Regions from separate parts of the Streptomyces sp. NPDC058646 genome, predicted to be linked through region 2. Evidence: riboswitches for the same ligand, from Rfam matches in the RefSeq annotation. Region 2 holds a riboswitch; the other holds the start of a gene.

What was found. Region 2 has a riboswitch for thiamine pyrophosphate ahead of ACFWUZ_RS25850 (thiamine ABC transporter substrate binding subunit). Riboswitches for the same ligand answer to the same signal wherever they lie in the genome.
Region 1: another riboswitch for thiamine pyrophosphate. It lies ahead of thiO (glycine oxidase ThiO); the one in region 2 lies ahead of ACFWUZ_RS25850 (thiamine ABC transporter substrate binding subunit).

What each region holds. Positions count from the first base shown of each region.
Region 1 is NZ_JBHXRK010000046.1:150-4,467, forward strand. It holds gene ACFWUZ_RS34010 (Rv2175c family DNA-binding protein) at 1-360, opposite strand, end outside; gene ACFWUZ_RS34015 (NAD(P)/FAD-dependent oxidoreductase) at 597-1,766, opposite strand; TPP riboswitch at 1,902-2,014, shown strand; gene thiO (glycine oxidase ThiO) at 2,012-3,187, shown strand; gene thiS (sulfur carrier protein ThiS) at 3,184-3,384, shown strand; gene ACFWUZ_RS34030 (thiazole synthase) at 3,387-4,199, shown strand.
Region 2 is NZ_JBHXRK010000023.1:38,096-42,413, reverse strand. It holds gene ACFWUZ_RS25855 (ABC transporter permease) at 1-427, opposite strand, end outside; gene ACFWUZ_RS25850 (thiamine ABC transporter substrate binding subunit) at 553-1,647, opposite strand; TPP riboswitch at 1,735-1,843, opposite strand; gene rlmN (23S rRNA (adenine(2503)-C(2))-methyltransferase RlmN) at 1,902-3,014, opposite strand; gene ACFWUZ_RS25840 (phosphatidate cytidylyltransferase) at 3,116-4,192, opposite strand; gene frr (ribosome recycling factor) at 4,192-4,318, opposite strand, start outside.

The sequences.
Region 1 (4,318 bases), on a different contig from region 2:
GGCGAGCGCCTGAGCGCGGCGCTTCACCTCCGTGCCGCGATTCTCGCTCAGCGCCTGCGCGGGGGTGCCCGGCAGGGTCGGATCGGCCGTGAAGAGCCACTCCAGGATCTCCTCGTCGGAGAAGCCGTCGTCGCGCAGCACGGTCAGCAGGCCCACGAGCCCCTTGACGACCTTGTCGCCGTCGATGAAGGGGGCCGGCACCTGCAGGGAACGGTTCTCGCCCCGGCGTACGGCGATCAGCTGCCCTTCCTTGACCATCTGGCGGACCCGGGTCACCTCGACGTCGAGCTTCTCCGCGATGTCGGGGAGGTACAGCCAGTCGGGGACGAGGGCATCGATCTTTGCGTCAATCTCGGTCACGGGCACAAGCCTGCCATCTCGGCTCCGCCGCCGGTACCGGAGCGACCCGTCCGGGGGCTCCGGCCGGTCCCGGGGGCCCGGCCGGACCGACCCTCTCCAGGGGCCCCTCCGTGCGGTGGCCGGGGAAGTTCGAGCGGCGGGTCCGGGCGGAGCCCAGGGAACGGGGGAACGGCGGGGCGGGGAGAACCTCGGCGCCGCGGCCCCTCCCCCGGCCACCACCGGCCTCCACCGAGCCGTCACACCGTGGCCGATTTGAGCGGGGTCCCCGGGTCGCGGACCTTCGCCGGGTCGACGGGGACGCCCGCCTCGATCAGCCTGCGGCCCTGCGCCAGGTCGCGGGGGCGGCCGACGGACAGGACCGCGGCCAGGGCGCCCGCGCGCAGCCAGCACACGGACCAGGTGGGCCCGGCCGGGTCGCCCCTCCAGAGCAGCGTGTCCGCGCCGCCGTGGTGTCCGGCGTACTGCACGAAGCGCCCGAACTGCTCGGACCAGAAGTACGGAACCGGGTCGTAGACCGCGGCCGCCGCCTCCCCCGCCAGGATGTTCGCCGCGACCGTCCGCGGGCCCTGGAGCGCGTTGTCCCAGTGGTGCACGAGCAGCCGCGTGCCGTAGCGGGCCGACGGGAAGGAGGCGCAGTCGCCGACCGCGTACACGCCGGGCAGGGAGGTGCGCAGGTGTGCGTCCGCGGTGACGGAGCCGTCGGGGCCGAGTTCCACACCGGTCCCGGCCAGCCATGCGGTGGCAGGGCGGGCTCCGATGCCGACCACGACCGCGCCGGCCGGCAGCGCCCGGCCGTCCGCGAGCAGCACCCGGCCCTCCTCGATCCCGGCGACCTTCGCGCCGGTGATCAGCCCGGCGCCGGCCTCCGCGTACCAGCGGCCCATCGGCGCGGCGACCTCCGCGGGCAGCGCCCCCGCCAGGACCCGGTCCGCGGCCTCGACGACGGTCACCTCGCAGCCCGCCTCCCGGGCCGCGGTCGCGAACTCGGCTCCGATCCAGCCCGCCCCGACCACCACCGTGCGGGGGGCCGCCGCCAGCACCGGCCGCAGCCGCGCCGCGTCGTCGAGCGTGCGCAGCAGGTGCACGCCCGGGACGCCCTCGGTGCCGGGCAGGGTCAGGGGCTGCGCGCCCGTCGCCAGGACGAGGACCCCGTACGGGACCGGTCCCGCCTCGGTGTCCAGCTCGCGTGCGGCGGCCCGCAGTCCGGTGACCTCCGTCCCGAGCCGGAGCGCGATGCCGAGCCCCTCGAAGTCCACGTCGAAGGCCGAGCCCTCGGCCTTGCCCAGCAGGACCGCCTTGGAGAGCGGGGGCCTGTCGTAGGGCTGGTGGGGTTCGGCGCCCAGCAGGGTCACGGGGCCCTCGAACCCCTGCTCCCGCAGGGCGACGGCCGTCTGCACTCCGGCCATTCCGGCGCCGACGATCACGACGCCGTTCTGAGTCTCTTCCGTCAGCTCGTTCACCCGGCCACCCTAATCACCTGACGTATCGTCAGGAATAGGTGCCGCCTTACCCGCCGTCCACGGCGGGGTTAGTCTGGCCACCGTACCTATCGCGGGAGTCCGGGCGCACCGGGCTGAGAGGGAGGCTGGCCGGCCTCCGACCGTACGAACCTGATCCGGGTCATGCCGGCGAAGGGAGGGGCTGGACGCCCATGCACTCATCTCGAACGAGAGAAGGATCCGACGTCCTCGTCATCGGGGGCGGGATCATCGGCCTCGTCACGGCCTGGCAGGCGGCCCGGCGCGGGCTGCGCACCGTGCTCGCCGACCCGGCCCCCGGCGGCGGCGCCGCCCAGGTCGCGGCCGGCATGCTCGCCCCCGTCACGGAGCTGCACTACGGCGAGGAGGCCCTGCTCGAACTGGGCCTCGCCTCCGCCGCGCGCTATCCGGAGTTCGCCGCCGAGCTCGCCGGGGCCAGTGGCGGCCTGGACATCGGCTACCGCGCCTGCGGCACCCTCGCCGTCGCCCTCGACTCCGACGACCGCCTCCACCTGCGCGAACTGCACGCCCTCCAGCGCCGCTGCGGCCTGGAGTCGCAGTGGCTCACCGGCCGCGAGTGCCGCCGCCTGGAGCCGATGCTGGCCCCCGGCGTACGCGGCGGGCTGCGCGTCGACGGCGACCACCAGGTCGACCCGCGCCGGCTCTCGGCGGCCCTGCTGGCCGCCTGCGAGCGGTCCGGGGTGGTGATCCACCGGGCGCGGGCGGAGCGGCTGCTGGTCACCGCCGACCGGGCGGCGGGCGCGGTCCTCGACGGCGGCAGGGAGCTGCCCGCCGACCAGGTGGTGCTGGCGGCGGGCTCCCTGAGCGGCCGGCTGGCGGGCGTGCCGCCGCAGGCCGTGGCCCCCGTACGGCCGGTCAAGGGGCAGGTCCTGAGGCTGTCCGTGCCGGCGGCGTACGCGCCGTTCCTGTCGCGGACCGTGCGGGCGGTCGTGCGCGGCAGTCACGTCTACCTGGTCCCGCGCGAGAACGGCGAACTCGTCGTCGGGGCCACCAGCGAGGAACTCGGCTGGGACACGACGGTCACCGCGGGCGGGGTCTACGAACTCCTGCGCGACGCCCACGAACTGGTGCCCGGCATCACCGAACTCCCCCTCACCGAGACCCGGGCGGGACTGCGCCCCGGCTCGCCCGACAACGCCCCGCTGCTCGGCCCGACCGAGCTGCCGGGCCTGCACCTGGCCACCGGCCACTACCGCAACGGGGTGCTGCTGACCCCGCTCACCGGCGAGGTGATGGCGGAGCTGCTGACGAGCGGCGAACTGCCCGCCATCGCCCGCCCCTTCGCCCCCCGCCGGTTCTCCGCCGCACGTCAGGAGTCGTACGCATGACCATCTCCGTCAACGGCGAGCCGCGCGAGATCGCGGCCGGCACCACGCTCGACGCGGTGGTCGCCACCCTGACCGCCGCGTCCTCCGGGGTCGCCGCCGCGCTCAACGAGACCGTGGTCCCGCGCGGGCAGTGGCCCGCGACCCCGGTCGGTGACGGCGACCGGGTCGAGATCCTCACCGCGGTCCAGGGGGGCTGACCATGACCTTCCAGACCTTCCCGGGCGAGGACCCCTTCGTCCTCGGCGGCCGGACCTTCTCCTCGCGCCTGATCATGGGCACGGGCGGGGCCCCGAGCCTGGACGTCCTCGAACGCGCCCTCGTCGCCTCCGGCACCGAACTCACGACGGTGGCGATGCGGCGCCTGGACCCTTCCGTCCAGGGGTCGGTCCTGTCCGTCCTGTCGAAGCTGGACATCACCGTCCTGCCGAACACCGCGGGCTGCTTCACCGCCGGCGAAGCCGTCCTGACCGCCCGGCTGGCCCGGGAGGCCCTCGGTACGGACTGGGTGAAGCTGGAGGTCGTCGCGGACGAGCGGACCCTGCTGCCCGACGGTGTCGAGCTGCTGGACGCCGCCGAGATCCTGGTGGACGACGGGTTCACGGTGCTCCCGTACACCAACGACGACCCCGTGCTCGCCCGGAAGCTGGAGGACGTGGGCTGCGCGGCGATCATGCCGCTGGGCTCCCCGATCGGCTCCGGGATGGGGATCCGCAACCCGCACAACTTCGAGCTGATCGCGGAGCGGGCCGGGGTGCCGGTGATCCTGGACGCGGGGGCCGGTACGGCGTCGGACGCGGCGCTGGCGATGGAGCTGGGGTGCGCGGCGGTGATGCTGGCCTCCGCCGTGACCCGGGCGCAGGAGCCGGTGCTCATGGCCGCGGCCATGCGGGACGCCGTGGCGGCGGGGCGCCTGGCGCGGCGGGCGGGGCGGATCCCGCAGCGCCGGTTCGCCGAGGCCTCGTCCCCTGCCGAGGGCCGCGCCGTCCTGGACCCGGAACGCCCGGCCTTCTGACCCGGGGCTCCGCCCCGGACCCCGCCGGCGTGTGCGGCGCGGGGGTCCGGGGGCCGGTCCGCAGCCGGACGGCGACCTCGGCACGTCACAGGTGCGCTGCAAGGGGAACCGGCCCGGCC
Region 2 (4,318 bases):
TCCGTACGACGACCGCGTAGTTGAAGAAGACGTGCGCGAGCAGGATCGCCCAGACGGTGGTGTCCAGCCGGACGCCCCACAGCTCGTCCAGCAGCCCGCCGCGTCCGACGAGCGCGAGGAAGGCGGTGCCGACGACCACGGTCGGCAGTACGAAGGGGATGGTGACCACGGCGCGCAGGAGCTGTTTGCCGGGGAATTCGAGCCGCGCGAAGACGTACGCGGCGGGGAGCCCGATCAGCAGGGTGAGCCCCGTGGAGGCGAGTGCCTGCCAGGTGGTGAACCACAGCACGCCGGCGATGTCGGGACGGGCCAGCACCTCGCCGAAGCGGCCGAACTGCCAGCCTTCGCCGTTCTTGAGTCCGCGCCCGACGATCGCGGCGACGGGGTAGGCGAAGAACAGCCCGAAGAAGGCGAGGGGCACGGCCATCAGGGCGAGCCGCGCCCCGGCGGCCCGGCGCCGCTGCCGGGACCCGCGTCCCGGTCCGGAGCCGGAGCCCGGCCCGGGTGCGGGCACGGCGCCCCCCGGCGCCGTGCCCGCACCCGCGGTACCGCCTACTTCACGACGAGCGAGGTCCATGCCTTGACCCACTGCTCACGGTTCTTGGCGATGGTGTCCGGCGTGACGTTCTCCGGCTTCTCGATCACCACACCGTGCTTCGTGAACAGTTCCGGCAGGGCAGCGTCCTTCGCCACCGGGTTCACGAACATCTGGAGGGGCATGTCCTCCTGGAACTTCTTGCCGATCAGGAAGTCGAGGAGCGCCTTGCCGCCCTCCTCGTTCTTCGCGCCCTTCAGCAGACCCGCGAACTCGATCTGGCGGAAGCAGGTGCCGGTGGCGACGCCCGTCGGGGCCTCGGCCGGCTGCGGATCGGCGTACAGCACCTCGACCGGCGGGCTGGAGGCGTAGGAGACGACCAGCGGGCGGTCGCCCTTGGCCTTCTTGCCCCCCGCGGAGCCGGAGAAGCGCTCGTTGTAGGCCTGCTCCCAGCCGTCGACGACCTCGACGCCGTTGGCCTTCAGCTTGCTCCAGTAGTCCTTCCAGCCGTCCTCGCCGTACTTGCCGACGGAGGCGAGCAGGAAACCGAGCCCGGGCGAGGAGGTCGCGGCGTTCTCGGTGACCAGCAGGTTCTTGTACTCGGGCTTGATCAGGTCGTCCAGCGTCTGCGGCGGAGCGATCTTCTTCTCGGCGAAGTACGCCTTGTCGTAGTTGACGCAGACGTCGCCGGAGTCGATCGGGGTGACCCGGTGCTCCTTGTCGAGCTGGAACTCCGGCTTCACCTCGCCCAGGCCCTTGGCCTCGTACGGCGTGAAGATGCCGTTGTCGAGGGCGCGCGAGAGGAGGGTGTTGTCCACGCCGAAGAAGACGTCGCCGCGCGGGGAGCCCTTGGTGAGGATCTCCTGGTTGAGCGCCGCGCCCGCGTCCCCGGACTTGAGCACCTTGACGGTGTAGCCGCTCTGCTGCTCGAACTCCTTCAGGACCGCCTCGGTCGCGTTGAAGGAGTCGTGGGAGACGAGCGTGACGGTCTTGGACGCGGGGGCGTCGCCCGCGGACTTGTCCGTGGCCCCGCCGCCTCCGCACGCGCTGAGTGTGGTGACGCCGAGGGCAGCCGCGAGTGCGGCCCCCGCGAACTTCCTGGTGGTGCTCACTGGTGTATTCCTCCTGGGATGACCAGGAGAAGACGCGGCCCTGCCCGGCGCTCTGGTGGGAGCGGTCGCCTGGGCAGGGCGCAACAGCTTGAGTGATGACCGAACTTCCTACCCCGAATGACCGGGGCGAGGTTCAGAGGGTCTGCGGATGACGGTCCCGCACTCTCAGCGCTGTGGCGCTCCCCTGTCGGAATATGAAATTGGTTCGGCCACAGGGTACCCCGCGGCCGAATGTCACCGGCCGTAAATGGAGGCTAGCGTTCCGATGCGGCCAGCTGACCGCACGCGCCGTCGATCTCCTGGCCCCGGGTGTCCCGTACGGTCACGGGCACCCCGTGCCGGGCGATGGCCTCCACGAAGGCCTTCTCGTCCTCGGGCCGCGAGGCGGTCCACTTCGAACCGGGCGTCGGGTTCAGCGGGATGAGGTTGACGTGCACGCGCTTGCCCTTGAGCAGCTTGCCGAGCAGGTCGCCGCGCCAGGCGTGGTCGTTGATGTCGCGGATCAGCGCGTACTCGATCGAGATCCGGCGGCCGGACTTCTCCGCGTACTCCCACGCCGCGTCCAGGACCTCACGGACGTTCCACCGCGTGTTCACGGGTACGAGGGTGTCGCGCAGCTCGTCGTCGGGCGCGTGCAGCGAGACGGCGAGACGGCACTTGAAGCCCTCGTCGGCGAAGCGCAGCATGGCCGGGACCAGGCCCACGGTGGAGACGGTGATGCCGCGCTGCGACAGGCCCAGGCCGTCCGGCTCGGGGTCGGTGAGGCGGCGGATGGCGCCGACGACGCGCTTGTAGTTGGCCAGCGGCTCGCCCATGCCCATGAAGACGATGTTCGAGAGCCGGGCCGGACCACCGGGGACCTCGCCGTCGCGCAGGGCGCGCATGCCGTCCACGATCTGGTGCACGATCTCGGCGGTGGAGAGGTTGCGGTCCAGCCCCGCCTGGCCGGTGGCACAGAACGGGCAGTTCATCCCGCAGCCGGCCTGCGAGGAGATGCACATGGTGACCCGGTCGGGGTAGCGCATCAGCACGGACTCGACGAGCGTGCCGTCGTGCAGCTTCCACAGGGTCTTGCGGGTGGTGTCGTTGTCGCAGCTGATGTGCCGGACGACGTTCATCAGGTCCGGCAGCAGCTCCTGCTGGAGCTTCTCGCGGGACGCGGCGGGGATGTCCGTCCACTCCGCCGGGTCGTGCGCGTACCGGGCGAAGTAGTGCTGGGAGAGCTGCTTGGCCCGGAACGGCTTCTCGCCGATCGCGGCGACCGCCTCGCGGCGCTCCTCGGGAGTGAGGTCGGCGAGGTGCCGGGGCGGCTTCTTGGCTCCGCGCGGGGCGACGAAGGTGAGCTCTCCCGGAACAGGGCGGGCCATGGCAGGTACTCCTTGTAAGACGAAAGGCGCGCCGCAGAAGCAGCGCGCCTTCCAAGAGTAACCGCCCTGCGTATCACGGCGCCTTTTCGCAGGTCAACGGCTCAGCCGGTGCCGACGAACGCCACCAGCAGCAGCCACACCACCGGGGCGGTCGGCAGCAGCGAGTCCAGCCGGTCCATGATGCCGCCGTGGCCCGGCAGCAGGGTGCCCATGTCCTTGATGCCCAGGTCCCGCTTGATCATCGACTCGCCGAGGTCGCCCAGCGTGGCGCTGACCGCGACCGCGAGTCCCAGCAGGAGACCCTGCCACCAGGCTCCGCCGTCGATGAGGAACTCCATGCACAGCGCACCCGCCGCCATCGCGAAGGCCACCGCGCCGAGCAGGCCCTCGCGGGTCTTCCCGGGGCTGATGCGCGGTGCGAGCTTGTGCTTGCCGAAGCGCCAGCCCACCGCGTAGGCCCCCGTGTCGCTGACCACGGTCAGGACGAGGAAGGTGACCACGCGCTGCGGACCGTCGTCGGCGGTGAGCAGCATCGCGACGAAGGTCGCGAGGAAGGGCACGTAGAACGCCGCGAAGACACCGGCCGTGACGTCCTTGAGGTAGTTCTCGGGCGGCTCGGTCATCCGCCAGACCAGGACCGCGAGCGCGGTCAGGGCCATGGCCACCCAGGCGCCCTCGGCCCCCCGGACGTAGCCGGCGATGACCATGGCCGCGCCACCGACCGCGAGCGGTACCAGCGGGGCCTTGATGCCCTTCTTCTCGTGCAGCCGGGAGGTCAGCTCCCACAGGCCCACCACGACCGCGACGACGACGACGCCGACGAAGACCGCCTTGACGACGAAGAGCGAGGCGAAGATCACCGCGCCGAGGCCGACGCCCACCCCTATGGCGGCCCGCAGGTCCCGCCCGGCGCGCTTCCTGGGCGGCGGGGGCGGGGCGTCCTGCGGCTGCGGGGCAGGCGGAGGCGGGGGGCTGGGCATGGGCTCCTGCGGCGGCGTCTCGTCGCGGAAGAGGGGGCCGCGGTCCGCGGCGGCCCCCCGATCGCGTGCTTCCCGGTCGTCGAAGTCACGGCCGGCGGCATCGGGCACGATGGGCATGGGCCGAGTGTGCGGGCCCGCCTGCGCATCGTATGCGGGACCCGCCGGAACCGGCTCCGGCTGCCAGGAAGAGTCGTTCATCAGACTTCGAGGAGCTCGGCTTCCTTGTGCTTCAGCAGCTCGTCCACCTGCGCGACGTACTTCGCGGTGGTGTCGTCGAGCTCCTTCTCGGCGCGGCGCACCTCGTCCTCGCCGGCTTCCTTGTCC